DNA from 2 places in the Micromonospora sp. NBC_00421 genome. Region 1 is predicted to be linked to the other one. Evidence: riboswitches for the same ligand, from Rfam matches in the RefSeq annotation. Region 1 holds a riboswitch; the other holds the start of a gene.
What was found. Region 1 has a riboswitch for thiamine pyrophosphate ahead of thiE (thiamine phosphate synthase). Riboswitches for the same ligand answer to the same signal wherever they lie in the genome.
Positions count from the first base shown of each region.

Region 2: it holds a riboswitch for thiamine pyrophosphate, as region 1 does, so the genes downstream of both, OHQ87_RS00385 (ECF transporter S component) here and thiE (thiamine phosphate synthase) in region 1, are expected to answer to the same signal.

Region 1 is NZ_CP107929.1:6,618,641-6,633,170, reverse strand. Features, by position in the region: gene thiC (phosphomethylpyrimidine synthase ThiC) at 1-1,401, opposite strand, end outside; gene thiD (bifunctional hydroxymethylpyrimidine kinase/phosphomethylpyrimidine kinase) at 1,419-2,207, opposite strand; gene OHQ87_RS28610 (thiamine phosphate synthase) at 2,204-2,896, opposite strand; gene OHQ87_RS28605 (thiazole synthase) at 2,917-3,687, opposite strand; gene thiS (sulfur carrier protein ThiS) at 3,693-3,893, opposite strand; gene thiO (glycine oxidase ThiO) at 3,884-5,032, opposite strand; gene thiE (thiamine phosphate synthase) at 5,026-5,652, opposite strand; TPP riboswitch at 5,647-5,756, opposite strand; gene OHQ87_RS28585 (ThuA domain-containing protein) at 6,094-11,922, shown strand; gene OHQ87_RS28580 (hypothetical protein) at 12,000-12,548, shown strand; gene OHQ87_RS28575 (aldo/keto reductase) at 12,555-13,517, opposite strand; gene OHQ87_RS28570 (ABC-F family ATP-binding cassette domain-containing protein) at 13,604-14,530, opposite strand, start outside.
Region 2 is NZ_CP107929.1:82,497-97,026, reverse strand. Features, by position in the region: gene OHQ87_RS00455 (glycine--tRNA ligase) at 1-1,273, opposite strand, end outside; gene OHQ87_RS00450 (Rv0361 family membrane protein) at 1,390-1,863, opposite strand; gene OHQ87_RS00445 (antibiotic biosynthesis monooxygenase family protein) at 2,073-2,414, opposite strand; gene OHQ87_RS00440 (DUF6703 family protein) at 2,442-2,699, shown strand; gene OHQ87_RS00435 (metal ABC transporter substrate-binding protein) at 2,754-3,704, shown strand; gene OHQ87_RS00430 (metal ABC transporter ATP-binding protein) at 3,701-4,462, shown strand; gene OHQ87_RS00425 (metal ABC transporter permease) at 4,466-5,332, shown strand; partial or broken gene OHQ87_RS00420 (ArsR/SmtB family transcription factor) at 5,376-5,678, shown strand; gene OHQ87_RS00415 (hypothetical protein) at 5,746-6,351, shown strand; gene OHQ87_RS00410 (cellulose binding domain-containing protein) at 6,567-8,063, shown strand; gene OHQ87_RS00405 (cellulose binding domain-containing protein) at 8,209-9,471, opposite strand; gene OHQ87_RS00400 (hypothetical protein) at 9,676-9,843, shown strand; gene OHQ87_RS00395 (DUF6328 family protein) at 9,926-10,429, opposite strand; gene OHQ87_RS00390 (alpha/beta fold hydrolase) at 10,696-11,526, opposite strand; TPP riboswitch at 11,684-11,789, shown strand; gene OHQ87_RS00385 (ECF transporter S component) at 11,865-12,455, shown strand; gene OHQ87_RS00380 (ABC transporter ATP-binding protein) at 12,488-13,915, shown strand; gene OHQ87_RS00375 (energy-coupling factor transporter transmembrane component T family protein) at 13,912-14,530, shown strand, end outside.

The DNA.
Region 1 (14,530 bases):
GGTCTCCGGGTCCAGTGACAGGTTGAACTGGTCCTCCCAGCGGAACTCGAACCGCGCCTTGGACAGCGCGTCGTCCCAGGCCTGGGCGCCGGGGTGTCCCTTGGCCAGGTCGGCCGCGTGCGCCGCGATCTTGTACGCGATCACGCCGGCCTTGACGTCGTCCCGGTCGGGCAGGCCGAGGTGCTCCTTGGGGGTGACGTAGCAGAGCATCGCGGTGCCGAACATGCCGATCATGGCGGCCCCGATCGCCGAGGTGATGTGGTCGTACGCGGGCGCGATGTCGGTGGTCAGCGGGCCGAGCGTGTAGAACGGTGCCTGGTGGCACCACTCCTGCTGGAGGTCCACGTTCTCCTTGATCTTGTGCATCGGCACGTGGCCGGGCCCCTCGATCATCACCTGGACGTCGTACTCCCAGGCGATCGTCGTCAGCTCGCCGAGGGTACGCAGCTCGGCGAACTGGGCCTCGTCGTTGGCGTCGGCGATCGAGCCGGGTCGCAGCCCGTCGCCGAGCGAGAACGTGACGTCGTACTTCGCCAGCAGCGAACACAGCTCGCGGAAGTTGGTGTAGAGGAAGTTCTCCTCGTGGTGCGCCAGGCACCAGGCCGCCATGATCGAACCGCCCCGGGAGACGATCCCGGTGACCCGGTCCACCGCCAGCGGCACGTACGGCAGCAGCACCCCCGCGTGCACCGTCATGTAGTCGACGCCCTGCTCGGCCTGCTCGATGACGGTCTCCCGGAACACCTCCCAGCTCAGCCTCACCGGGTCGCCGCCGACCTTCTCCAGCGCCTGGTAGATCGGCACCGTGCCGATCGGCACCGGCGAGTTGCGCACGATCGCCTCCCGGGTCTCGTGGATGCGCTTGCCTGTCGACAGGTCCATCACGGTGTCCGCGCCCCAGCGGGTGGCCCAGGTCAGCTTCTCCACCTCCTCGGCCACCGACGAGGTGACCGCCGAGGTGCCGATGTTGGCGTTCACCTTCACCAGGAACGCCTTGCCGATGATCGCCGGCTCGCACTCCGGGTGGTTGACGTTGAGCGGCAGCACCGCCCGCCCGGCGGCGATCTCGTCCCGGACGAACTCCGGCGGCACGCCCTCCCGGATCGCCACGAACTCCATCTCCGGGGTGACCATCCCGGCGCGGGCGTAGCAGAGCTGGGTGGGGCGTTGGGAGTCGACGCCGGCCAGCGGGGTTCCGGCGCCCCGGACCGGGGCCACGTCCCCCCGGGCGGCGATCCACGGCCCGCGCAGCGGCGGCAGCCCCACCTCCGGGTCCGAGCCGGGGCCGGAGGTGTCGTAGAGCCGTACCGGCGGGTCGTCCCCGGTCAGCTCCACCTCGGCGAACGGCACCCGGACGTCCGGCCGGGCCCCCTCGACGTAGACCTTGCGACGTGCCTGCATGACAGCCTCCCTGATGGTCATCGGGACCAGCCGAAGTGGTCCAGCGGGCCGCGTCCCGCGCCCAGTTCCCAACCCCGCGCGCCGGTCAGCGCGCGGGTGACGTACTCCTTGGCGGTGGCGACCGCGACCGGCACCGGGTCACCGGCCGCCAGCCGGACGGCGATCGCCGCCGAGAACGAACAGCCGGTGCCGTGGCTGTGCCGGGTGTCCACCCGGGGTGCGCGGAGCAGGGTGGTCGCCCCGCCGCCGGCCAGCACGTCGACCGACTCGCCGGCCGCGTCCACGTCACCGCCGGTGACCACCACGAACTCCGGGCCGGCGGCCGCCAGGTCCTGCGCCGCCACGACCATCTCCTCGACCGTGTCCACCGGGCGTCCGGTGAGGGCGGCGGCCTCCGCGCAGTTCGGCGTCGCCACCCGGGCGTACGGCAGCAGCCGCTCGACCGCCGCCACCACCCCGAGCCGGTGTCCACTGGTGGCGACGAGCACCGGGTCGACGACGAGGTGCGGCAGCCGGCCCGCCTTCGCCGCCTCGGCCACCGCGTCGGCTACCGCCGGGGTGCCGAGCATCCCGGTCTTCACCGCGCGCACCGCGAAGTCGGTGAGCACGCTGTCGAGCTGCTCGGTGACGGTGCGCGGGGGCAGCGGCAGCACGGCGTCCACGCCCCGGGTGTTCTGCGCGGTGACAGCGGTCAGCACACTCGTGCCGTACGCGCCGAGGGCGGCGAAGACCTTCAGGTCGGCCTGGATGCCGGCCCCGCCGCCGGAGTCCGAGCCGGCGATGGTGAGCACGGTCGTGGGCGTCATGTCGTCTCCTCGGGCCACGCCCCGCCGACCGGGATGCGGTCCGTCGGGCGGGGGGTCGAAGGGAAGGCGCTGGTGAGGGTGGCGGCGACCCCGGTCGGGTCGGCGGCGCGCATGATCGCGCCGAGCACCGCCACCCCGACCGCGCCCGCTCCGACACAGGCCGTCACCTGTGCCGGGGTCTCGATGCCGCCCAGGGCGAACACGGGCACCGGGCTGATCCGGACGAGCCGGCGCAGCCCGTCCGGGCGCAGGGGTGGGCCGTAGCCGGGTTTGCTGCGGGTGGTCCAGACCGGCGAGAGCGTCACGTAGTCCTCGGTGGTGAGTCGGGCCAGCTCCGCCGCGTCGTGGCAGGACCGACCGACGAGCCCGACGGCCGGCGGCGGGTACGGCCCGGCCGCCGCCAGATGCACCGCCCCACCGGCAGCGCCCGGACCCCGACCGAGCGGGTCAGGGCCAGCCGAGCCGTCGCCGAGCGGGTCTGGGCCGGCGACGATCAGGGTGCCGCCGGCCTCGGCCAGGACGGCCCGCAGGTCGACGGCGAGCGCCAGCCGCCCGGCGCGGGGCAGGTCCTTCTCCCGCAGCACCACCCACCGCACGCCACCGCGTACCGCCTTCGCGACGACGTCGACGAGGTCGCCGCGCGCCGCCCGCCGGTCCGTCAGCAGCACCACCCCGGCCGGTGCGGGGATGCGCGGGGCGGCGGAGCGGGTCACAGGTCGGGCCTTCCGTCGTCGGGGGTGGAGGCGAGGGCGTGGAACCGGCGGGGAATCCGCCCGGCGGAGTACGCGAGCCGTCCGGCCTGGACGCCGTACCGCATGGCGGTGGCCATCGCCGTCGGGTCGGCGGCCCGGGTGACGGCGCTGGCCAGCAGCACCCCGTCGCAGCCCAGCTCCATGGCGAGCGCCGCGTCGGAGGCGGTGCCGATCCCGGCGTCGAGGATCACCGGCACGTCGACGCCCTGCCGGATCAGCCGGATGTGGTGCGGGTTGGTCACCCCGAGGCCGGAGCCGATCGGCGCGCCGGCCGGCATCACCGCCGCGCAGCCGACGTCGGCCAGCCGACGGGCCAGCACCGGGTCGTCCGAGGTGTACGGCAGCACGACGAAGCCGTCGGCGACGAGTTCCTCGGCCGCCCGCAGCAGCTCCACCCCGTCCGGGAGCAGGGTCCGCTCGTCGCCGATCACCTCCAGCTTCACCCAGTCGGTGTCGAACGCCTCCCGGGCCAGCCGGGCCACCTTCACCGCCTCCCCTGCGGTGTAGCAGCCGGCGGTGTTGGGCAGCAGCCGCACCGCGCACCGGTCGAGCAGGTCGAGCAGGCCACCGGCGGTGCCGGGGGCGGTGTCGACCCGGCGCAGGGCGAGGGTGACAAGTTCGGTGCCGGAGGCCCGGATCGCCTGCTCCAGCACGTGCAGGTTGGCCGCGCCGCCGGTACCGAGGATGAGCCGGGAGGTGAAGGTCTGGTCGGCGATGGTGAGGGGCATCCCGGTCACCCGCCCTGGGCGGCGCTGAGCACCTCGACCCGGTCACCGTCGCGCAGCACGGCGCCCGGCCAGCCGCCCCGGGGAACCACCTCGCCGTTGACCGCGACGGCGAGGCCGCGCCGCTGCTCGGTGACGGCCCGGACCAGGTCCGCGACGGTCGATCCGCCGGCCAGCTCCCGGCCGACACCGTTGACGATCAGTCGCACGTCTCCTCCTCGTTCGCCGTGTGCCGGTCCCGTCCGACGCCGCCGGCCGTCGGCCGCGCCCCGGCCGGGGCGGCGAACCGGTCGGCGGTGAAGGGGGTGAGCAGCGGGTCCGGTTCGCCGTTGACGATCAGCTCGGTGATCAGGTCGGCGGTGACCGGGGTGAGCACGATGCCGTGCCGGTGGTGGCCGGTGGCGGCGAGCACTCCGGGCCGGCCGGGCAGCGGCCCGAGGATCGGCGCGTTGTCCGGGGTGCCGGGGCGCAGCCCGGCGACGGCCTCGACCAGCTCGTACTCGGCCAACTCCGGGGCCAGGTCGACGGCGGCGCGGAGCAGGCGCAGCACCGCACCGGCGGTCACCTCGGTGTCGGCACGCTCCTCGACGGTCGCCCCGACCACCACCTCGCCGCTGTCGCGAGGCACCAGGTAGACCGACTCGCCGTCGGCGTACCCGCGGATGACGTGCCGGAAGCCGGGCGGACGGCGATCGGGCGCGCGTAGCCGCAGGACCTGGCCCTTGACCGGGCGGACCGGCAGCCCAGTGAGCGCGGCGGCCCCGCAGCCGGCGGCGACCACGACGACCGGCGCGGCCAGTTCGGCCAGCCGGGTCACCGCGCCGGGGACCAGGGTCGCGCCGGCCCGTTCGGCGGCGACCCGCAGCGCGGCGACCAGCAGACGCGGGTCGACCTGGTGGTCACCGGGGGCGACCGCGCCGCCGCGCAGTCGCGGGGTCAACGCGGGCTCGCGGTCCCGCAGCTCCGACGGGCGCAGCGCGGTGATCGGCAATCCCAACCCCTGCTGGTACGACCAGAGCCGGCGCGCCTCGGCCAGGTCGTCCCCGGTCAGCCCGACGACGAGGGTGCCGTCGGTGCGGTACCCGAACCCGGTGCCGGCGGCCTCGGTCAGCTCGGCGGCGAAGCCCGGCCAGCGGGCGGCGGACTCGGCGAGCAACCCGGTCAGCTCCCGCTCGCCGAAGTACGCCTCGGCGACCGGGGCCAGCATCCCGGCGGCGACCCGCGACGCGCCGGAGCCGGGGGCCGGATCGTGCACGGTCACCCGCAGGCCGCGGGCGGCGCAGCGCCAGGCGATCGCCAGCCCGACCGGCCCCGCCCCGACGACGGCGACGTCCGGGCCGCTCAACACGTCAGCGCCGCGATCAGCTCGGCGGTGGCCCGCCCCGGGTCGGCGGCGGCGGAGAGCGCCCCGACCACCGCCACCCCGTACGCCCCGGCGGCCCGCAGCACCGGGACGGTGGCGACGGTGACCCCGCCGATGGCGATCACCGGCACGTCGACGGCCTCGGCGACGGCGCGGAGTCCGGCCGGGCCGATCGGGTCGGGCAGGCCGGTCTTGGTGCTGGTCGGGTGGCACGGACCGACGCCCAGGTAGCTGGCCCCGGCGGCGACCGCCCGCGCCGCGCCGCCGGGTTCCCGGGCGGTCGCGCCGAGTACGGCGGCACCACCGAGGATCCGTCGGGCCGCCGCGACGGGCAGGTCGTCCGCGCCGACGTGGCCGCCGTCGGCGTCCACCGCGAGGGCCACGTGCAGCCGGTCGTTGACCAGGCACGTCGCCCCGTACGGCAGGCAGAGCGCCCGCGCCTGCCGGGCCAGCTCGTACGCCTGCCGGTCGGTGGTCCCGTCGGTGACCCGGACCTGGACGACCAGGTCGGCGCGGGCTACCGGGAGGGCGGCGCGCAGCACGGCGAGCGGGTCGCACCCGGGTCGGGTGTCGGTGATCAGATGCAGTCGGCCGAGGGACGGCACGGCAACTCTCCTCCCTGCGCCGGCATTACCCGGATCAGGTTCGACGGTCGGGGGCTCTCAGCCCCCCTCTCAGCCCGGTGTACCGGGCTCCCGTGGGTTACGTGCCTGTCACCGTACGACAGATCCGCTGATCCGCCAAGGGGTGTTACATCGATCCAGCAGTGTCTATGATTACCTTTCTTGGCTTCTCTCCACATAAGCCGGAAATGCGAGTCGGCGATACCGAATCGTTACATGCTCATGCCTTGCCGGAAACCAATCCAGCGGCGCTAATTTGTTCAACCGATCGACATTATTCCGGTGACCGGCCTCGACGAGGTCGGCACCTGATCGCCACCGATGCGGACCTCGGCGGGCCCGCACCCATCCGACCGGGGACGGTCTGCGGCGAGTCGTCCCCATGCCCCCACCACTGTCCAGCACGGACATAAGGAGCATGGAGTGTCTCCATCCCGCCACCGCCGCGCACGTCGCGGCCCACTGGGCGCCGGGCTACTTGCCCTCTCCCTACTCGCCAGCGGTCTGATCGGCGGCACCCCCGCCCAGGCCGCTCCCGCCGCGGCGGCCCTGCCACAGGCCGCACCGGCACCCGCACCAGCGGCGGCAGCCGCCGCCGAACCCTTCTCGGTCCTGGTCTTCTCCAAGACCGCCGGATTCCGGCACGACGCCATCCCGGCCGGCATCGCCGCGATCCAGAAGCTCGGCACCGACAACGGGTTCACCGTCGACACCACCGAGGACGGGGCCGCCTTCACCGACGCCAACCTGGCGAAGTACCAGGCGGTCATCTGGCTCTCCACCACCGGTGACGTCCTCGACGCCACCCAGCAGGCCGCGTTCGAGCGCTACATCAAGGCCGGCGGCGGTTACGCAGGCGTGCACGCCGCCTCGGACACCGAGTACGACTGGGCCTGGTACGGCAACCTGGTCGGCGCGTACTTCTCCGGCCACCCGGCCAACCAGCAGGCCACCGTCAAGGTCGAGGACCACGCCCACCCGTCGACCGCCACCCTGCCGGACCGCTGGTCCCGCTTCGACGAGTGGTACAACTTCCGCACCAACCCGCGCTCCAAGGTGCACGTGCTGGCCAGCCTGGACGAGAAGTCCTACAGCCCGGGTGCCGGCGCGATGGGTGCGGACCACCCCACCGCCTGGTGCCAGGACTACGACGGCGGCCGGTCCTGGTACACCGGCGGCGGCCACACCCAGGCGTCGTACACCGAGCCGGAGTTCCTCTCCCACCTGCTCGGCGGCATCCGCACCGCGGCCGGGGTCGAGAACGCCGACTGCGGCGCCACCAAGACCTCGAACTTCGAGAAGATCACGCTGGACAGCAACACCAACAACCCGATGGAGCTGGACATCGCTCCGGACGGCCGGGTGTTCTACGCCGAGCGTGACGGCCGGGTGCAGATCGTGAAGCCGGACACCGGCAACACGGTCACCGCCGTCCGGCTGGACGTCTTCACCGGCAACGAGGACGGCCTGCTCGGTCTCCGCCTCGACCCGAAGTTCACCACCAACAAGTGGATCTACCTGTACTACGCACCGGCCGGTGGCGCCCCGCGCAACTACCTGTCCCGGTTCACCGTCAACGGTGACACCATCGACAAGGCCACCGAGAAGGTCGTCCTCCAGGTCGACACCCAGCGCAACACCTGCTGCCACGCCGGCGGCAGCATGACCTTCGACTCGAAGGGCAACCTCTACCTCGCCACCGGCGACAACACCAACCCGTTCGAGTCGAGCGCCTTCACGCCGATCGACGAGCGGGCCGGCCGGCAGGACTACGACGCGCAGCGCAGCGCCGGCAACACCAACGACCTGCGCGGCAAGGTGATCCGGATCCACCCGGAGGACGACGGCACCTACACCGTCCCGACGGGGAACCTGTTCGCCCCGGGCACCGCGAAGACCCGTTCCGAGATCTTCGGCATGGGCTTCCGTAACCCGTTCCGGATCGGCGTCGACCAGAAGACCGACACCCTCTACGTCGCCGACTACGGGCCGGACGCCTCGGCGGCCAACCCGAACCGCGGCCCCGAGGGCCTGGTGGAGTGGAACATCGTCGCCACGGCCGGCAACTACGGCTGGCCGTACTGCACCGGCAACAACAAGGCGTACAACGACTACACCTTCCCGTCCGGGCCGAGCGGGGCGAAGTTCGACTGCGCCGCGCCGGTGAACGACTCGCCGAACAACACCGGCCTGACCAACCTGCCGCCGGCCATCGCGGCGACGGTGGACTACGGCTACGCCGGCGACCCGCGCTTCCCCGAGATCGGCGGCGGCGGCGCCCCGATGGGCGGCCCGGTCTACCGCTACGACGCCGACAGCACGTCCAGCCGCAAGTGGCCGGCGTACTACGACGGCAAGGCGCTCCTCGGCGAGTGGAACCAGTCGAAGATGTACACGATGCAGGTCAGCGCGGACGGCAAGTCGCTGATCGACATCAACCAGCTGCTCACCGGCATGCCGATGGTCCGCCCGATGGACTTCGAGTTCGGGCCGGACGGCGCGCTCTACATGATCGAGTGGGGCACCGGCTTCGGCGGCAACAACGACGACTCCGGGGTCTACCGGATCGACTACACCGCCGGTGACCGCGCCCCGATCGCCGAGGCCAGCGCCGACCCCACCTCCGGGGCCGCACCGCTGACCGTGAAGTTCTCCAGCGCCGGTTCCCGTGACCCCGACGGTGGCACGCTGACCTACGCCTGGAAGTTCGGTGACGGGCAGACCTCCACCGAGGCGAACCCCACCCACACCTACACCACCGCCGGCGACTACACCGCCCAGCTCACCGTGACCAACCCCAAGGGTCGTACCGCGGTGGCGAACGTGCCGGTGACGGTCGGCAACACCGCCCCGACGGTGACCATCGAGTTCCCGCCCAGCGGCGGCTTCTTCGAGTGGGGCGACCAGGTCAAGTACACGATCAAGGTGACCGACCCGGAGGACGGCGCCATCGACTGTGACCGGGTGCAGCTGCAGGTGCTGCTCGGCCACGACGAGCACGCCCACCCGCTGGAGCAGCACACCGGCTGCACCGGCACCGTGCAGACCTCGCTGGCGTCCGGGCACGGCGCGGAGGCGAACGTCTTCGCGGTCTTCGAGGCCACCTACACCGACGACGGCGGTTCCGGCAGCGCCGGCCCGCTGACCGGCCGGGCGATCGAGATCCTCCAGCCCAAGCGCAAGCAGGCCGAGTACTTCACGGCCACCGGTCGGGCCCCGGGCAGCACCGGCGGCGGTGACCCGGGCGTGCAGAAGGAGACCACCACCGACACCGCCGGCGGCGGCCAGAACATCGGCTTCATCGAGGACGGCGACTGGTGGTCGCTCGACCCGGCCAACCTGACCGGGGTCGACCAGATCCGGTTCCGGGCGGCCTCCGAGGTCCAGGGCGGTCGGATCGACGTGCACGCCGGCGCCGTCGACGGCCCGATCGTGGCGACGGCCGTCGTGCCCAGCACGGGCGGTTGGCAGCAGTTCGTCGACGTGACCGCGCCGGTGACCGGTGCGGCCGAGGGCGCGCTGTACTTCGTCGCCAAGGACCCGGCCGGTGGCACCGGTTCGCTGGTCAACGTCAACTGGATGGACTTCATCGGCCGGGGCGTCACCGACAACGCGCCGCCGCAGGTGACGGCCACCGCCACCCCGGCGACCGGCACCGCGCCGGTCACCGTCGCCTTCAAGGGCACGGCCACCGACGCCGAGGGCGACACCCCGCTGACGTACGCCTGGGACTTCGGTGACGGCGGGACGGCGACCACCCTGGACGCCACCCACACGTACACCACCCCGGGCACCTTCACCGCCACCCTGACGGTGACGGACAAGCGGGGCGCGAAGTCATACGCGACCGTCCCGGTGAAGGTGGACGCGCCGACCAACTCCTGCCTCGGAGCGCGGTCGGACGACTTCGCCGGCAACAGCCTGAACAAGGACCGTTGGTCGGTCGTCCGGGAGAACCAGCTCTACTCGGTCTCCGACGGGGCGCTGCGGCTGCCCACCGCCTCCGGTGACCTGTACGGCACCCGCAACGACGCGACCAACCTGGTGCTCCAGCCCGCACCCAGCGGGGCCTGGCAGGCCACCACCAAGGTCACCGTGCCAGTCACCGCCGACTACCAGCAGGCCGGCCTGCTGATCTACGGCGACGACGACAACTACGCCAAGGTGGACCTGCTCTACGGCGGTTCCCGCAAGGTGGAGTTCATCCGGGAGACCGCGGCGACCCCGCGCAACGACGCGGCCGACGCCGTGGCCGCACCCGCCGGTGACACCATCTGGCTGCGGCTGATCAGCGACGGCACCAACCTCACCGCGGCGTACTCCACCGACGGTGCGACGTTCACCCCGGTCGGCCGGTCCGCCGCGCTGGCCGGCATCACCAACCCGCGGATCGGGCTGCTCGCCCTCAACGGCGGCACCACCGCGCCGGTGGTGGACGCGGTCTTCGACTCGTTCGTGGTCTCGCCGGACGCCCCGGCCGGCCCGGTCGCCCCGTCTGACGAGTTCACCGGCACCACGCTCGACAAGTGCCGGTGGAACGCGGTGCTCCGAGAGGACCCGGCCGCCTACCGGGTGGCCGACGGCGCGCTGAAGATCGACGTGCCGAAGGGTGACATCTACGGCACCAGCAACACCGGGCCGACGAACTTCATCCTCCAGACCGCGCCGACCGGCGACTGGACCCTGGAGACGAAGGTCGACGGCAGCGCGCTGGCCGAGCAGTACCAGCAGGCCGGTCTGATCGTCCACGCCGACGACGACAACTACGTCAAGTTGGACTTCATCGTGGACAACCAGGCCGGTCAGACGGCCTCCCGGCGGATCGAGTTCCGTGGCGAACTCGCCGGGGTGACGCAGAACCCGCAGCCGCAGGTCTCCAACCTGACCTCGGCGGTGTGGTACCTGCGGCTGGCCCGGGCCGGTGACACCTTCACCGCGTCCTACTCGGCGGACGGGCAGGAGTGGACCACGTTCGAGACGGTGACGAACAGCGCCGTCGGGGCCACCCCGAAGATCGGTCTGTTCACCCTCGGTGCGAACGCGGCCACCTCGAAGACGGCCTCGTTCGACTACTTCCGGCTCTCCACCAAGGCGGCCGACACGACCGCCCCGGTGACCACGGCCACCGTCTCCGGCACCCCGACCGAGGGTTGGCACACCGGCCCGGTCACCGTGACGCTGGCGGCTGCCGACGAGGCCGGCGGTAGCGGGGTGGCGAGCACCGAGTACCAGCTCGACGGGGCCACCACGTGGACCGCGTACACCGAGCCGGTGCAGGTCACCGGGGACGGCACGCACGAGGTGCGGTTCCGGTCGACGGACGCGGCCGGCAACGTGGAGGCGACGAAGAAGGTCGCCGTGAAGATCGACGCCACCGCGCCGGTCAGCTCGGCGGCGTTCGCCCCGGCGAACGACGACGGCTGGCACAACGGCACCGTCCCGGTGGTGATCACCTCCACCGACGCCGGTTCAGGGGTCAAGAAGCTGGAGTGGTCGCTCGACGGTGGCGCCTGGACGGCGTACACCACGCCGGTCGAGGTGACCGGGGACGGCACGCACGAGCTGCTGTACCGGGCCACCGACGCCGCCGGCAACGTCGAGTCGCTGAAGTCGGCGGTCGTGAAGATCGACGGCACCAAGCCGACGCTGCTGGTCTCCGGCATCGCCGACGGCCAGCTCTACGGTGACAGCCAGGACGTCCGGATTTCGTGGCAGGCGGTCGACCCGACCTCCGGCATCAAGACGACCTCCGGCGTGCTGGACGGCCGGGCGTACGCCAGCGGCACCCTGCAGGCGCTGTACGAGCTGCCGCTCGGCCTGCACGAGCTGAAGGTGACCGCGACCGACAAGGCGGGCAACTCCACCACCTCGTCGGTCCGGTTCTACGTCACCACCTCGTTCCGGGACATGCAGAACCTGCTGGACCGGTTCAAGGCGACCGGACGACTCTCCACCAAGGCGCACCGTCAGCTGTCCAACAAGCTGGACGCGGTGCGGGAGTCCGAGGCGGCGGGCAACGACAAGCGGGCGGTGCAGCAGTTGACCGCCTTCAAGGCGTTGGCCAACGATGCCGCCCTGGTGACCGACACCGACGTCCGGGACGTGCTGGTCCGGGACGCCGACGCCATGATCGTCCGGCTCGGTGGCGCGGCCACCAAGGCCGGCGTCAAGGCGAACGACAACAAGTCGGTGGACGGGGCCGGTCGGCTCGGTGCCGACCCCACCCGGATCGCCGCGGGCGGTTCGCTGTAACACCACCACTACCGGGGCCGCTCCCACCGTCGACACCGACGGTGGGGGCGGCCCCTCCACATCGGAAGGGGACGTCGATGCGTACCTTCAGAGTTTTCGCCGCCGCGCTGGTCGCGGCGGGCCTGGTGGCCCTGCCGGCGGGTCCGGCGGCGGCGCACGACGGCAAGTTGAAGCTGACAGTGGCCGGTGACGGAGCCGGCGGGATCACCGTGCAGGCCGTGCACGCCGACGGCCACCGCCTGGACCAGCCGGTGCTGCTCACCCTGACCGCCGAGGGCGAGGGTGGCCGGACGGCCGGGCCGGTGCAGATCGCCCCGGCGGCAGAGGGGCAGGGCTTCTACAGCAGCGGTGCGCTGCTCTCCCCCGGCGACTGGCGGGTGACTGTCAGCGCACCTGCCCCGTACCTCAGCACGGCGAGCGCCCGGGTGCAGGCCCGGGTGGCCCAGTCGCCGTCACCGGTCGCCGCCGCGCGCCCGGCGGCCGGGGCGGAGGCGGCCGGGGCCGGCTGGTGGCCGTGGCTGGCCGGCGGCCTCGTGGTGGTCGTCGCCGGGGCGGCCCTGCTGCTGTGGCGTCGCCGCCGCGCCGGCCCTCGGCCCGGGGACCAACCGGCCGGGCTGGGCGGCTGACGACCGTCAGAGCAGGGCGTCCAGGGCGTCGAGGTCGGCGTCGGTGGGCTGCCAGGTGCCGGCGGCAGCGTTCGCCCGCACCTGCTCGGGGGTGGTCGCCCCGGCGATGACGGAGGCCACCGCAGGCCGGGCGGCCAGCCCGCCGATGGCGACCTGGAGCAGGCTGAGCCCCCGCTGCGACGCGTACGACTCCAGCGCCTCGATGGTGTCCCAGCGGGCGGCGGCCAGCCGCTCGGCGTACCGGCCACCGCCGGAGAGGCGGCTGCCGGCGGGCGGGGCGGCGTTACGCTGGTACTTGCCGGTGAGCAGCCCGTTGGCCAGCGGGAAGAACGGCAGCAGACCCAGGCCGAAGCGCTCGCAGGCCGGGACGATCTCCACCTCGGCGTCCCGGTGCAGCAGGTTGTAGTGGTTCTGCGCGCTGACGAACCGGGTCAGCCCCCGGGTCTTCGCCGTCCAGTCGGCGTCGGCGATCTGCCAACCGGAGAAGTTGGAGTTGCCCAGGTAGCGCACCTTGCCGGCGCGGACCAGGTCGTCCAGCGCGGCGAGCGTCTCGTCGACCGGGGTGTCCGGGTCGGGCTCGTGCAGCTGGTAGAGGTCGATGTGGTCGGTGCCGAGCCGGCGCAGTGACGCCTCGACGGCCCGTACGACGTACCGCCGGGAGCCGCGCACCCCGAAGTCGCGGCCGTTGCGGCCGCCCATCGACATGCCGAACTTGGTTGCCAGCACCACGTCGTCCCGCCGACCCTTGAGGGCCTGCCCGAGCAGCTCCTCGGAGCCACCCGGCGGCTCGCCGTAGATGTCGGCGGTGTCGAAGAAGGTGATCCCGGCGTCGAGCGCGGCGTCGACCACCGCCCGGGTGCCGTCGAGGTCGAGCTTGCGGCCGAAGTTGTTGCAGCCGATGCCGACCACGGACACCACGAGCCCGGAGTCGCCCAGCCGGCGGTAGGTCATCTCAGTCACGGGATCCACCCTATGCCGGCCGGACCGGCCCCGACCGGCGACGACCCCGCCCGATGACCAGGCGTGGTCGGCCCCTCACGGTCCATGCGGGTGGCTCAGCCCACGTCCCAGACCGGCTCCGGGGTCTCCACCACGTCGCCGTCGCCCCGGAACAGCACGAAGCGGTCGAACGAGCGGGTGAACCAGCGGTCGTGGGTGACCGCGACCACCGTCCCGGCGAACGCGGCCATCCCCGCCTCCAACGCCTCGGCCGAGGCCAGGTCGAGGTTGTCGGTCGGCTCGTCGAGCAGCAGCAGGGTGGCCCCGGACAGCTCCAGCAGCAGCACCAGGAACCGGGCCTGCTGACCGCCGGACAGGGTGCCGAAACGTTGGTCTCCCTGACCGGCCAGCTCGTAGCGGCTCAACGCCGCCATCGCCGCGTGCCGGTCCATCCCCTGCCGGTGCTCGTCGCCCCGCCACAGCGCCTCGACCAGGGTCTTCGCCATCAGCTCCGGCCGGTCGTGGGTCTGCGAGAAGTGCCCCGGCCGGACCCGGGCGCCGAGCCGGACCGCTCCGCCGTGGGCCACCGGGGCGAGTGCGGCGGCCCCGTCGACCGGGCCGTTGGCCGGGTCGGGGTCGGTGCCGCCCCGGGCCAGCAGGCGCAGGAAGTGCGACTTGCCGGTGCCGTTGGCACCGAGCACCGCCACCCGGTCGCCGTACCACAGCTCCAGGTCGAAGGGGTAGGTCAGGCCGTCGAGCTCAAGCTGCTCGCAGATCACCGCGCGCTTGCCGGTCCGCCCGCCGGCCAGCCGCATCCGGATGTCCTGGTCCTTCGGCGGTACGGGCGGCGGCCCGGCCTCCTCGAACTTGCGCAACCGGGTCTGCGCGGCCTGGTAGCGGGAGGCCAACCCGTCGTTGTAGGCGGCCTTCTGCTTGTACATCAGCATCAGCTCACGCAGCTTCTGGTGCTCCTCGTCCCAGCGGCGGCGCAGCTCGTCGAGGCGGGCGTGCCGGGCCGTCCGGGCCTCGTGCCAGCTGGCGAA
Region 2 (14,530 bases), 700 kb from region 1:
GGGTGTCGAAGTCGACGGTGACGCAGAACGGGGTGCCGATCTCGTCCTGCCGGCGGTAGCGGCGGCCGATCGCCTGCGAGTCGTCGAACTCCACCACCCAGCGCTTACGGAGCTGGGCGGCCAGGCCCTTGGCCTTCGGCGAGAGCGCCTCGTTGCGGGACAGCGGCAGCACCGCCACCTTGACCGGGGCCAGCCGGGGGTCGAACCGCATCACGGTGCGCTTGTCGACGCCACCCTTGGTGTTCGGGGCCTCGTCCTCGTCGTACGCCTCGAGCAGGAACGCCAGCACCGCGCGGGTCAGGCCGGCGGCCGGCTCGATGACGTACGGCATCCAGCGCTCGTTGCGGGTCTGGTCGAAGTACGACAGGTCGACGCCGGAGTGCTTACTGTGCGTGGACAGGTCGAAGTCGGTGCGGTTGGCGACGCCCTCCAGCTCGGCGAACTCGGTGCCGCCGAACCGGAACCGGTACTCGATGTCGACGGTGCGCTTCGAGTAGTGGGAGAGCTTCTCCTTGGGGTGCTCGTAGAAGCGCAGGTTCTCCTCGGAGAGCCCCAGGTCGAGGTACCAGTTCCAGCGCTCCTGGAGCCAGTACTCGTGCCACTGCTCGTCGGAGCCGGGCTCGACGAAGAACTCCATCTCCATCTGCTCGAACTCGCGGGTCCGGAAGATGAAGTTGCCCGGGGTGATCTCGTTGCGGAACGACTTGCCGGTCTGCGCGATGCCGAACGGCGGCTTCTTGCGGGCCGCGGTCGCCACGTTGTTGTAGTTGACGAAGATGCCCTGGGCGGTCTCCGGGCGCAGGTAGTGCAGGCCCTCGTCGCTCTCCACCGGGCCGAGGTAGGTCTTCATCAGGCCGTTGAACATCTTGGGCTCGGTGAAGGTGCCCTTGTTGCCGCAGTTGGGGCAGTTCAGCTCCTGCAACGAGGTCAGCGGCTTGCCGTGCTTCTCGGCGTACGCCTCCTCCAGGTGGTCGGCGCGGAACCGCTTGTGGCACGACTGGCACTCGGTCAGCGGGTCGACGAACTCGGCGAGGTGCCCGCTGGCCTCCCAGACCCGGCGGGACAGGATGACCGCCGAGTCGAGGCCGACGACGTCGTCGCGCTGCTGGACCATGGCCTTCCACCACTGCCGCCGGACGTTCTCCTTCAGCTCCACGCCGAGCGGACCGTAGTCCCACGCCGATCGGGTGCCTCCGTAGATCTCGCTGGAGGGGAAGACGAAGCCTCGGCGCTTGGCGAGGCTGACGACGGCGTCGATACGGTCGGCTGGCATGTTTCCTCCTACGCCGGCTGGCGGTCGGCGTGGCCATGAAGACGGGTGGGACCGGACGGCCCGGGACAACGGTACGACCAGCAGCGCCCCGGGCCCAGCAGAATACCGGGGACGGCTCAGCTGACCCCGCAGACCTCCATGCCGCCGGACTGCTGGTCGGCGGCGAGGGTGACCTGCTGGGTGTCCCGCCCGCCGCCGCTGAAGGTCACGTCGACCGGCACGGTCAGGGTCTGCGGGTCGACGTCGCCCACCCGGTAACTGGCCACGGCCGGCTCCGCGGCGACCCGGCGGGTGAACTCGCCCCGGGACTCCCGCCGTCGCGCGTCGTCGCAGAGCTTCTCGTACGCCTTGCCGTACTGCTTGTCGACCAGTGCACGGTAGTAGTCGTCGGTGACCGACTGGCCCTGCTCCTCGATCGCCTGCACGTTGCTGACCACCAGCCCGACGGCCGCCGCGCCACCGCCTCCGCAGCAGATCACCAGGGCGAGTGCCCCGACGCCGAGCCCCAGCCAGAGCCGCCTGCGGCTGCCCTCGGTGGGCGGGGCGGCGAACGGCGGGGCCACCCCGGGCCCCGGGGGCGGAGCCGGCACACCCGGATCACCCGGGGGCGGAGCCGGCACACCCGGGTGACCCGGGGCGGCGGGGGGCGGGGTGCCGTCCGGGCCGGGTGTCGGGGGGTACGGCGGTGGGGCTGCCGGGCCGGGAGCGGTCATAGGAGCAGGGTAGTGCCCACGGGCTCAACGCTGCGGGCGCGCAGCCCGATCGGGCTCAACGCTGCGGGCGCGCAGCCCGATCGGGCTCAGCGGTGCGGACGTGCGGCCCGATCGCTGTCGACGACCACCACCTCGCCGTCGGGGGCGGCGCCGGCCAGCGTCTCGTACGCCGAGGGCTCGTCGATCGACTCGGCAAGCAGCGGCACGGCGGTGATCTTGACATCGAACCCGCCCAGCGCCCGCCGGTACGTCCCGACCGACTCCCACTCGGTGAGCAGGCACCAGTGCCGGGGGTCGTCGAGGGCACGCAGCAGCTCGCCGCGCAGGTAGCCGGGGCGGGCGGCGAGCGCGGCCAGTGCGGCGTGCGCCCGGGCGGTGAACTCGTCCGCCGCCTCGACGGCGACCACGAACCGGTTGGTGACAAGCACCGGGTTCCTCCTCGTAGAGTCTGTGGGATGCAGCCTACGCAGCGTCCTCTGCTGGCCCGGTTGGCCCGGGTGAACCCGACGTCGGTGTTCCTCGCCGCCCTGGTGCTGGTGCTGGTGGCGCTCTTCGCGCCCGGCCCGGTGGGCGGGCTGCTGCTGTTGGCGCTGGCCGCCGGGCTGGCCTACCTGCTGACCGTCACGTGGCCGGTGCAGGCGCCGCAGACCCGGCTGATCCGGTTGGTGATGTTGACGCTGCTGGTCACGGTGGCCCTGGTCAAGCTCTTCTGACATGCACTCATGCGTTTTTGACAATCATTCTCGTTTTCACGGACAGTTGCCGACATGACCGCCCGTACCCTGCCCCGCGCCCTGACCGCCGCCACCACCGCCCTGCTCGTCCTGGCCTGCGGCACTGCCTGCTCGACCGACCGGGCCGGGGCCGATCCGGACCGGGTGGACGTGGTCGCCGCCTTCTACCCTCTCCAGTTCGTCGCCGAGCGGGTCGGCGGGGACGCGGTCACCGTCACCAACCTCGCCAAGCCGGGCGCCGAGCCGCACGACCTGGAACTCAACCCCCGGCAGGTGGGCCAGGTCAGCGAGGCCGAGCTGGTCTTCTACCTCAAGGGCTTCCAGCCGGCGGTGGACGAGGCCGTGGCGCAGAACGCCGCCGACCGGGCGTTCGACGTGACGACCGTCGCGCCGCTGCGCGACGCCACAGCCGGCGGCCACGAACACGAGGGTGAGGCAGGTCACGCCGAGGAGGAGGGCGGCGGCAAGGACCCGCATCTCTGGCTCGACCCGACCCGGCTGGCCACCGTCGCCGACAAGCTCGCCGAGCGGCTCGGTGCCCTCGCCCCGGACCGGGCGGCCGACTTCACCACCCGGGCCCGGACGCTCCGTGGCGAGCTGGAGAAGCTCGACGCCGAGTACGCCGCCGGCCTGAAGACCTGCCAGCGCCGGGAGATCGTGGTCAGCCACACCGCCTTCGGCTACCTCGCCGAGCGTTACCGGCTGGAGCAGGTCGGCCTCACCGGGCTCACCCCGGACACCGAGCCCGCCCCGCAGCGGCTGGCCGAGGTCGCCCGGGAGGCCCGTGAGCACGGCGCCACCACGATCTTCTTCGAGACGCTGGTCAGCCCGAAGGTGGCCGAGACCATCGCCGCCGAGGTCGGGGCGAAGACCGCGGTGCTCGACCCGATCGAAGGGCTCTCCGCCGACGGGGGCGGGGAGGACTACCTTTCGGTGATGCGCACCAACCTGACCACGCTCCGTACCGCCCTGGGGTGCTCGTGACCACACCCGTGATCCAGGTCGGGCACGCCACCGCCGGCTACGACGGCCGGCCGGTGCTGCGCGACGTGTCGCTGACCGTCACCGCCGGCGAGGTGGTCGCCGTGCTCGGGGCCAACGGCTCCGGCAAGTCGACACTGATCCGCGCCGTGCTCGGGCTGGTCCCGCTGGGCAGCGGGTCGGTCGCGCTGTTCGGCGTCGCGCAGCGCCGGTTCCGGCAGTGGCACCGGATCGGGTACGTCCCGCAGCGGCTCGGCGCGGGAAGCGGCGTGCCGGCCACCGTCCGCGAGGTGGTGGCCTCCGGGCGGCTGGCCCGCCGGGGTGTGCTGCGTCCACCGGGACGGGCCGACCGGGCGGCGGTCGCCGCGGCGCTGCACGCGGTCGGGCTCGCCGACCGGGCCGGTGACCCGGTGTCCACCCTCTCCGGCGGTCAGCAGCAGCGCACCCTGATCGCCCGCGCGCTGGCCGGCGAGCCGGAGCTGCTGGTGCTCGACGAGCCGACCGCCGGGGTCGACGCGGCCAGCCAGGAGGCGTTCGCCGGGGCGCTGCACGACTTCGTCGGCACCGGGGGCACCGTCCTGCTCGTCGCCCACGAGCTGGGCCCGCTGCGTCCGCTGATCAGCCGGGCCGTGGTGGTGCACCAGGGCGGAATCTGCCACGACGGCGCGGTCCCGGAACCGGCCGGGCACCACGCCGAGCCCGACCACGACCACGTGCACCCGCACGGTCCCGAGGAGCCCGCCGGGCTGTGGAGCAGCTGAGCAATGGACCTCTTCCAGTACGACTTCATGCAGCGGGCGCTGCTCGGCGCCCTGGTGATCGGGCTGACCGCCCCGGCCCTCGGCATCTATCTGGTGCAGCGGCGGCTGGCCCTGATCGGTGACGGCATCGGCCACGTCGCGCTCACCGGTGTCGGCGCCGGCCTGCTGCTCAACCGCTCACCGGTGCTGGTGGCGGTGGTCGCGGCCATCCTCGGCGCGGTCACCATCGAGCTGGTCCGGGCCCGGGGCCGCACCTCCGGCGACCTGGCGCTGGCGCTGCTGTTCTACGGCGGCATCGCCGGTGGGGTGATGCTGGTCGGCCTCTCCGACGCCAGCAGCGCCAACCTCAACGCCTACCTGTTCGGCTCGCTCACCACCACCTCCCCCGCCGACCTGACCACCATCGCGGTGCTCGGGGCGACGATCGCGGTGCTCATGCTGGCGCTGCGCCCGGCACTCTTCGCGGTCTGCCACGACGAGGAGTACGCCCGGGTCGCCGGGCTGCCCGTCCGGGCGCTGAACCTGCTGCTGGCGGTCGCCACCGCGGTCACCGTCACGATCGCCATGCGGGCGGTCGGCGTCCTGCTGATCAGCGCCCTCATGGTGGTGCCGGTGGCCACCGCGCAGCAGGTCACCAGGGGGTTCCGCAGCACCATGACGGCGGCCATGGCGCTCGGCCTGTTCGCCGCCGGGGCGGGGGTCTGGGTGGCGGCCACCGCCGACACCGCCCCCGGCGCCTCGGTGGTGCTGCTGGCGATCACGTCCTTCCTCGTGGTGGCGCTGGCCGCCGCCGCGTGGCGGGTGCTGCGCCGCCGGGCCGCCCCGGCCGCCGCCACCGTCCAGGAGCCGCACGAGGTGGTGCTCCGGTGACGCCGACCGGCGGACCGTCACCGGTGTTGGTTACCGTTACGGGGTGACCGGCACCCACGGCTACGACGCCTTCGAGGGCGCGGGCGAGCTGCTCCGGGCGCTGTCCGCCCCGATCCGGCTGGCGATCGTCAGCGAGCTCGCCCAGGGCGAGCGGTGCGTGCACGAGCTGGTCGAGCAGCTCGGCGCCCCGCAGCCGCTGGTCTCCCAGCACCTGCGGGTGCTGCGGGGGGCGGGGGTGGTGCGGGGCTCCCGACGCGGCCGGGAGATCGCATACGCGCTGGTCGACGAGCACGTCGCGCACATCGTCGCCGACGCGGTCAGCCACGCCGGGGAGGGTCCGTCGTCCGCCGGTGAGCCGTCGGCCGGGCATGCGGGGGGTGCCGGGCGGCCCGCGTCGTGGCACGCTGTCGGCCGTGAAGATCTACGCTGACCGTTCTCCGGTCGCCCTCCGTCAGTTCCTCACCGACCTCCTCGTCGTCGCCTGGGTCTACGCGGCGGTCCGCTTCGCGCTGTGGTTGTACGACCTGGTGGAGAAGCTAGCCGTACCCGGGCAGAAGCTGGAGGGGGCCGGCGGTGGCCTCGCCGACAACCTGGCCGACGCCGGTGGCAAGGTGGGCCGGGTGCCGCTGGTCGGCGACGAGCTGACCGGGCCGTTCACCAAGGCCGCCGACGCCGCGCGGGCGATGGCCGAGGCGGGCCGCGACCAGCAGGAGCTGGTCGGTCAGCTCGCGTTGGCGTTGAGCCTCGCGGTGCTGGTCTTCCCGCTCGGGCTGGTGCTGTTCGGCTGGCTGCCGCTGCGGCTGCGCTGGATGCGCCGGGCCGCCTCGGCGAAGGCCCTCGCCGCCGTCCCGGCCGGCCGGGACCTGCTGGCCCTGCGCGCGCTGACCAGCCAGCCGCTGCGCCGGCTGACCAGGATCGACCCGGACGTGGCCCAGGCGTGGCGGCGCGGTGACGACGCCACCGTCGACGCGCTCGCCGCCCTGGAGCTGCGCCGACTCGGCCTACGCGCCGGCCGCTAGGCCCGGGGCCGGGCGGTGACCGGCCCTGCGGCTGGCCGGTCACCGCCCCGCCCGCCCTCCCCCTCCGCAACGGGTCCCCCGGCGCGGCCGGTCACCATGCCGCAGCTGCGGCGAGTTGTGCCTTCCCGCCCGAGAGGATTAGATGATGATAAATATATTGCGGTAGGGACCGGTCTGCGTGCGTCGGCGCGGGCGGCCCGGAACGGGAGCGATCCATGCCTTTGATTCGCAGTCGGTCGATCGTCGCGGCCGGGGCAGCCGGCCTGGTGGCGATGCTGGCCGCCACACTCACCGGGCTGCCACCGGCGCAGGCGGCGGCCGGTGACGGCACACCCACTGATGCGAACATCGCGTTCGTCGGCCGCTGGGACCGGAGCAACAGCACCGCGTACGTGCCGAACTGGGCCGGTGCCTACCTGAAGACCGGGTTCACCGGCACCACCGTCAAGCTGCGGCAGCGGCGCACCATCGACCTCTACTACAGCATCGACGGGGCCGACTTCAGGTATCTGACCAACGTCAGCGGCACGGTGAACCTGACCCCGAGCCCGCTGCCCGCCGGCAACCACACGCTGCTGGTGTCGTACCGGGTGGTCGCCGGCTCGTACACCGGGGACGCGGTGTTCCAGGGGCTGACCCTCGACTCGGGCGCGCGTACCCTGCCGGCGGCGGTGCGGCCCCGGCTGATCGAGTTCGTCGGCGACTCCATCACCCTCGGCACCACCTCCTCGCGGACGGCGCTGACCGCGTACGGCTGGCTGACCGGTGAGCAGCTCGGCACCGAGCACACCCAGCTCGGCTACGGCGGGGGCTGCCTGGTGGCGACCGCCGACGGCTGCGTCAGCGTGGCCACCCAGTTCCTCCGGACCGGGTATGCGGCGAACAGCCCGAACTGGGACTTCAGCCGCTACCAGGCCGACGCCGTGGTGATCAACCTGGGCACCAACGACCGCAGCCACGGGGTGAGCGGTGCGGACTTCCAGAACCAGTACGCCACGTTCATCCGTACCGTGCGGGGCAAGTACCCGCGCGCGGCGATCTTCGCGCTGCGCACCTTCAGCGGCCGGTACGCCGCGGAGACCGCCGCCGCCGTCACGGCGGTCACCGGTGGCGGGGACCGCAACGTGTTCTACGTGGACACCACCGGCTGGCTGCCCGCCGACGGGTTGAGCGACTCGGTGCACCCGAACGACGCCGGTCACCGGGCGATCACCGCCCGGCTCGCCCCGATCGTCGCCGCGAAGCTGACCACCACTCCGACGCCGACGCCGACCCCCACCACCGCACCGCCCACGACCACCCCGCCCACGACCACGCCGCCCGTGACCACGCCGCCGGTCACCACCGCACCGCCCACCACCCCGCCCGTCACCACCCCGCCGGCCGGCGGGACCGGGTGCGGCGTCGGTTACGCGGTCACCGGGCAGTGGCAGGGCGGTTTCCAGGGCGAGGTGACGATCCGCAACACCGGCACCACCCCGATCGCCGGCTGGACGCTCCAGTGGACGTTCGCCGACGGCCAGCGGGTCAGCCAGGCGTGGAACGCCAGCTACACGCAGAGCGGCGGCACCGTCCGGGCGACCAACGTCAGCTGGAACAGCACGATCGCGGCCGGGGCGACGGTGAGCTTCGGATTCCTGGCCGACGCCACCGGCGCGAACAGCCGACCCACCGGGTTCGCCCTCGACGGCACCGCCTGCGCGGTCTCCTGACGGTCCGCCGTGGTCCGGGTGACCCCGCCACCCGGACCACGGCGGCCGGGGCCGCCCGCTGCGCAGTGCCGACCGCACCCCGGCCGGGGCAGTTCCCACCCGCCCGGCCGGGGCGCTACCATCCGCCCGGCCGGGCCGGGACGCGTCACCGCAGGTAGGCCGAGAGGCCGAGCTGCTGGTTGCGGAGGGCGGTGGCGACCACACCGGCGATCTGCCGGGCTCCGGCCGTCTCGAAGTGGGTGTGGTCGGCGCAGAAGAACGCCCCCACCGCGCCCGAGTTGTAGTCGCCGTTGTTCGGGCAGAGCCGCAGCGTGTTGTAGAGCGTGTAGCTCAGTTTGTGCAGGTCGATGACGGGGACGTTGTTGGCCCGGCCCGCGTCGAACGTCTCGGTGAGGAAGCCCCGGTTGCCGACGGCGGTGCTGCCCGAACAGGTGATCGCGGCGGCCGGGGTGAGGAAGACCGGGTACGCGCCGCGCTGCTGGGCCGCGCGGGCCATCACGCCGAGCAGTTCCTTGTAGCGCGCGGAGCCGACGTGCCGGTTGCAGGTGGCGCTGCCGTCGTTGATGCCGAACTGGATGAACAGGTAGTCGCCTGCCTTCATCCCGCCGTTGGCGTTGAGCATGGCCTGCCAGCGGGTCGAGTAGGTCTGCGGGTTGACCACGCACTCGCCGGCCGAGTTCATCGTGGTGGTGACGTTCGGGTCGTACAGCCAGGTCTGGATGCTGCGCCCGCCGACCGCGCTGTTGACCACCGTGGCGTTGCCGTTGAAGTACTGGCCGAACTGGTTGCCCCAGCCGACCGGGCAGACGGTGCCGGAGGACGGGTTGGCGACCGTGGAGTCGCCGGCCAGCCACACGGTGACCGGCCGCTGCGCCGAGGGGGTCGGGCTGGGCGTCGGAGTGGGCGTGGGCGTCCGGGTCGGGGTCGGGGTCGGGGTGGGCGTCGGGGTCGGCGGGGTGGACGGCGGCGGGCAGGGGGTGGCGGTCGGCGTCGCGCCGGTGCAGGAGACCCCGTTGAGCGCGAACGCGGTGGGCACCGGGTTGGCGGTGGTCCACGCGCCGTTGAAGCCGAAGCTGACGCCTGCCCCGGTCGCGATGGCGGCGTTGTAACCGGCGTCCTTCGCGCTGACCGCCGTCCCGTTCTGGGTGACCGTGGCGTTCCACGCCTGGCTGACCTGCTGGCCGGTGGCGAAGGCCCAGGTGAGCGTCCAGCCGGAGACCGGGTCGCCGAGGTTGGTGACCGTGACGTCCGCACCGAAGCCGCCCTGCCACTCGCTGGTGACCTTGTAGTCGACCCGGCAGCCGGTCGCGGCGGCGGTGGCGGCCCCGCTCGCCACGGCCACCCCGCCCGCGAGGACCGCCAGAGTGATCACGCCAAGTCCGGCGGTACGCCGCCGCGCTGCTCTCATCGTCCGCTCCTCGTCGGTGGTGCCGGGCCGGCGTCGGCTGCCCGTGTGGGCCACCGCACGCGCCCCTTCGACGGGGCGGAGTCGGCCACACGCCCGGGACGAGGCGTGACAGTTATCGATGTTACTCGATATCAGTCGCCCCGGTTCCACGATGTCCACCGTCGTACGACGAGCACCGCCCCACCCCTCGTCTAGGGTGGGGCGGTGCTCTACTTCCTGATCGTCGTCGCCGTGCTGCTGCTGGCGTACGCCGCCGTGCTGGTCAGCTTCGTCAGGCGCGGGCGCAAGATCCCGCCGCAGGCGTACCTGGTGCTGGCGCTGCTCAACGGGCTCATCCTGGCGGCCGTGCTGGCCTGGGCCGTCGCCCGCTGACGAACGGACGGCGACCGGCCGAGGAGCCGGTGGACCGCCACGCCATCCCGCCCGCCGCACCCGTTCCGCGCGGCGGGCGGGGTCAGTCGCCGGTCAGCACGATCGGCTCGTCATCGTCGTCGTCGATGTCGTCGTCACCCCAGTTGCGCCGGACGAACGGTAGGACCACCCAGAACGTCAGGAACCACAGGCCGGTGATCACGGTGAGCACCACGGCGATGCCGGTGTCCAGCACGAAGTCGGCGATCAGCAGGACCGCGCTCACCATGGCGACAAGCATGAAGGCCAGACCACCGGTGGCCATCCGGTGGGCGAAGCGGACCAGCTCCGGCTTGCGACCCTGCCGGAACAGCGCCCGGTGGAAGGCGACCGGCGAAATGATCATCGCGGTGGCCGCGGCGGCGGACAACAACGCGAGGATGTAGACGTCCCGCTGGAACTCGCTGGTCCGGGTGAACCCGTTGCTGAACGGCAGGGTCAGCAGGAAGGCGAAGAGGATCTGCACGCCGGTCTGGGCGACCCGCAACTCCTGGAGCAGATCGGCGAAGTTGCGCTGCCAGCGCTGCTTCTCGGATTCCTTCGACACGGGCGACCTCCGGGGTGAGACGTGCGGCCGGCGGGGGCGTCCCCGTCGGCAGCAACGCCTGTGCCCCATCGATACCTGCCCGAAACCGATTCACGACCCCGGCCCCGCAAGATCGCGCTCGATCCATGTTGTAGTGGCCTCCCGCCGCACGGATACCACGACAACCAGGATCGAGTACCACGACAGCCAGGAATCGAGTACCACGACAACCAGGATCGAGTACCACTACCACCAGGATCGAGCGTGACCCGGCTCCCCGGCAACGCTCAGACCGCCCCGCGCACCCGGGCCAGGATCGCCTCGGCCAGCGGGCCCGGGGCCTCGTCCGGGATCCAGTGGGTGACCCCGGGCAGCACCACGAAGCGGTAGTCCCCCGACACGTGCCGGGCGCACGCCTGCGCGGCGGTACGCCCCACGGCCACGTCCCGGTCGCTCCACACGTAACTGGTCGGCACGGTCACCGGGCCGACCGCCTTCAGGTCCCGTCCCGACATCGCCCGGTACCAGTTCAACGCGCCGGTCAACGCCCCCGGCACCCGCATCGGCCCGGCGTACCGGGCCACCCGGGCGGGGTCACCGACGCCGGCCAGCATCCGGCGCAGCACCGCCGCCCGCCAGGCCAGCAGCACCCGCTCCGCCAGCCCCGCGCGGCGGAACAACGCCATGTACGACGAGCGCGCCCGCTGCCCCCGGTCGGCGGAGAGCGCGTAGCCGAAGGCGGCCGGATGGGGCACCGAGACCGCGGTGAGGGTGCGCACCCGCTCCGGATGCCGGGCGGCCAGCGCCCAGGCGACGATCGCGCCCCAGTCGTGCCCCACCACGTGCGCGGCGTCGACGCCCAACTCGTCGAGCAGCGCCACCGCGTCGGCGACCAGCTCCGGCAACCGGTAAGCGGCCACCCCGGCGGGCCGGGCGTCGGGCGAGTAGCCCCGCTGGTCCGGGGCGTAGGTGCGCAGCCCCGCGGCGTGCAGGGCGGGCACCACATCGTCCCACTCCCCGCCGTGCTGGGGGAAGCCGTGCAGCAGCAGCACGACCGCGCCGCCCTCGGGGCCACCGGCCCGTACGTCGAACGTGAGCCCTCGCGCCGGTACCCGCATGACCGGCAGCCTACCCAGCCCCGACGGCGCCGCACCCCGGGCGGACGCCCGGCGGTGGTCGCGACCCGGACGCCCGGCGGACCGGCGTCGACTGCCGGGAACCGTGGCCTGCTGGGTCGTTGCCGCAGGTCGGTGCTAGCGTCTGCCGAGACAACTTCACATCCGACAGGGGAGCGCACAGCGCTGAGAGTGCGGGCATCGCCCGCAGACCCTCGAACCTGATCTGGGTAATGCCAGCGCAGGGAGTTCGGTCGACCTCCAGCCGCGCCGCCGTCCGGCAGCCGCCGGGCGCGGCGTGCGTCTTCTCCTGGTTCGATCACTGGACTGGGAGCACCGACATGAAACACACCGACAGCAACCGGTGGCGCACCATCGACATCGTGGTCGCCGCCGTGATCGCCGTGGCCTTCGGCGTCATCTTCTGGGCCTGGGGCCTGGTCTGGAAGGCCGCCGACCCGGCGTTCGCCGCCGCCCCGGCCAGCCAGGCGGTGATGTACGGCGTCTGGCTGGTCCCGGCGGTGCTCGGCGGCCTGGTGATCCGCAAGCCCGGGGCGGCCCTGTTCTGCGAGGCCGTCGCCGCCACCGTCTCCGCGCTGCTCGGCGCGGAGTGGGGCGGCATCACCATCGTGCAGGGGCTGATCCAGGGTCTCGGCGCGGAGTTGGCCTTCGCCGCGTTCCGCTACCGGTCGTTCCGGCTGCCGGTGGCGGTGCTGGCCGGCGCGCTGACCGGGCTGAGCGCCGCCCTGTTCGACTTCTTCGTCTGGAACGCCGAGTACGCCCTGACCAGCTACCGGCTGCCGTACGCGGCGCTGACGGTGCTCAGCGCCGCCGTCGTCGCCGGGGTCGGCGGCTGGTACCTGACCCGCGCGCTGGCCGAGACCGGCGTGCTGGACCGGTTCCCCTCCGGCCGTGACCGCACCCTGGTCTGACCTTCCCTGGCGATCATGGAGGTGCCGGCGACGTGGCGAGTGTGAGGCTGGTCGGCTTCGGCTGGCGGCACGCCGGTCGGCGGGCCTGGGCGGTACGCGGGGTGGACCTGCGGATCGACCACGGGGAACGGGTGCTGCTGCTCGGGCCGTCCGGGGCCGGCAAGAGCACCCTGCTGGCCGCGCTGGCCGGGCTGCTGCCGGCGGACTCCGGCGAGCAGGAGGGCACCGTCGAGATCGACGGCCTCGACCCGGCCAAGGCCCGCGAGCGGGTCGGCACCGTCTTCCAGGACCCGCAGTCCCAGTTGGTGATGGCCCGCAGCGGCGACGACGTCGCGTTCGGCCTGGAGAACCGGGGGGTGCCCGGCGACGAGATCTGGCCCCGGGTGGACGAGGCGCTGCGCCGGGTCGGTTTCCCGTACCACCGGGACCGGCCCACCGCGGCGCTGTCCGGCGGCGAACAGCAGCGACTCGCCCTGGCCGGCGTGCTGGCACTGCGCCCCGGGCTGCTGCTGCTCGACGAGCCGACCGCCAACCTCGACCCGGCCGGCGCGGAGCTGGTGCGCGGGGCGGTGGCCGGCGCGCTGGACCCCGACACCACCCTGGTCCTGGTCGAGCACCGGGTCGCCGACGCCCTCGCCCTGGTCGACCGGGTGGTGGTGCTGGCACCCGGTGGCGGGGTCCGGGCGGACGGGCCACCGGAGACGGTCTTCGCCGCACACGGTGCCGCGCTCGCCGCCGAGGGGGTCTGGGTGCCCGGACACCCCACCGCGTCCCGCCCGGCCGCCGGGCCGCCGGGCGGGGAGTTGCTCACCGCCGACCGGCTCGGCCTGCCACCCCGGCTGGCCCCCACCGACCTGGCGGTACGTGCCGGCGAGGCGCTCGCCGTCCGGGGCCCCAACGGGGCCGGCAAGTCCACCCTCGCGCTGCTGCTCGGCGGCTTGCTCCGCCCCGGCGTCGGCCGGCTGGCCGGCACCTCCGCGCTGGCCGACGGGGACACCCGCCTCCCACCGCACCGCTGGCGGGCCCCCGCCCTGGCCGGCCGGATCGGCTCGGTGTTCCAGAACCCGGAGCACCAGTTCGTCACCGGCACCGTCCACGACGAGCTGGCCCTCGGCCCCCGCCGGACGGGCCGCCCCGAGCCCGCCGTCCGGGCCACCGTGGACGAGTTGCTGGACCGGCTGCGGCTGACCCGGCTCGCCGGTGCCAACCCGTACACCCTCTCCGGTGGGGAGGCCCGGCGGCTCAGCGTGGCGACCGCCCTGGCCACCGCGCCCCGGCTGCTGATCTGCGACGAACCCACCTTCGGCCAGGACCGGCGGACCTGGGGTGAGCTGGTCGACCTCTTCGCCGACCTGCGCGACGCAGGGCACGGCGTGGTCACCGTCACCCACGACACGGACTTCGTCGCCGCGCTCGCCGACCGGACGGTCACCCTGTGCCCCACCCGGGAGGGACCGTGATCGGTTTCGCACCTGTCGCCCGGCCCGGTGCGCCGCTGGCCCGGCGCAACCCGGTGGCGAAGCTGGCGGCCGGGCTGGTCTTCTCGTTCCTGCTGGTGGCCAGCCTCGACCCGGTCGCACCGGCGGTGGCGATCGCCGTCGAGCTGGCGTTGCTGCCGCTGTTCGGCATCCGCTACCGGGTGCTGGCCCGCCGCGCACTGCCGCTGCTGGCCGGGGCCGCCGGCATCCTGGTCACGCTGGTCCTGTTCGCCGCCGACCGGTCCGGCCGGGTGCTGTGGGAGGCCGGGCCGCTGCTTGTCACCTCGGGGGTGGTGGTCACCGCGCTCGGGCTGGTGCTGCGGATGTTCGCGGTCGCCCTGCCCGGGGTGATCGTCTTCGCCACCACCGATCCGACCGACCTGGCCGACGCGCTTGTCCAGAACGCGAAGGCCCCGGCCCGGTTCGCCATCGGCGCGCTTGCCGCCTTCCGGCTGGTGCCGCTGCTCGGTCAGGAGTGGCAGATGTTGACCATGGCCCGCCGGGCCCGGGGCGTGGACGCCGGCCGCAACCCGCTGGCCCGGCTGCGACTCTTCGTCTCCACGGCGTTCGCCCTGCTGGTGGGCGCGATCCGACGCG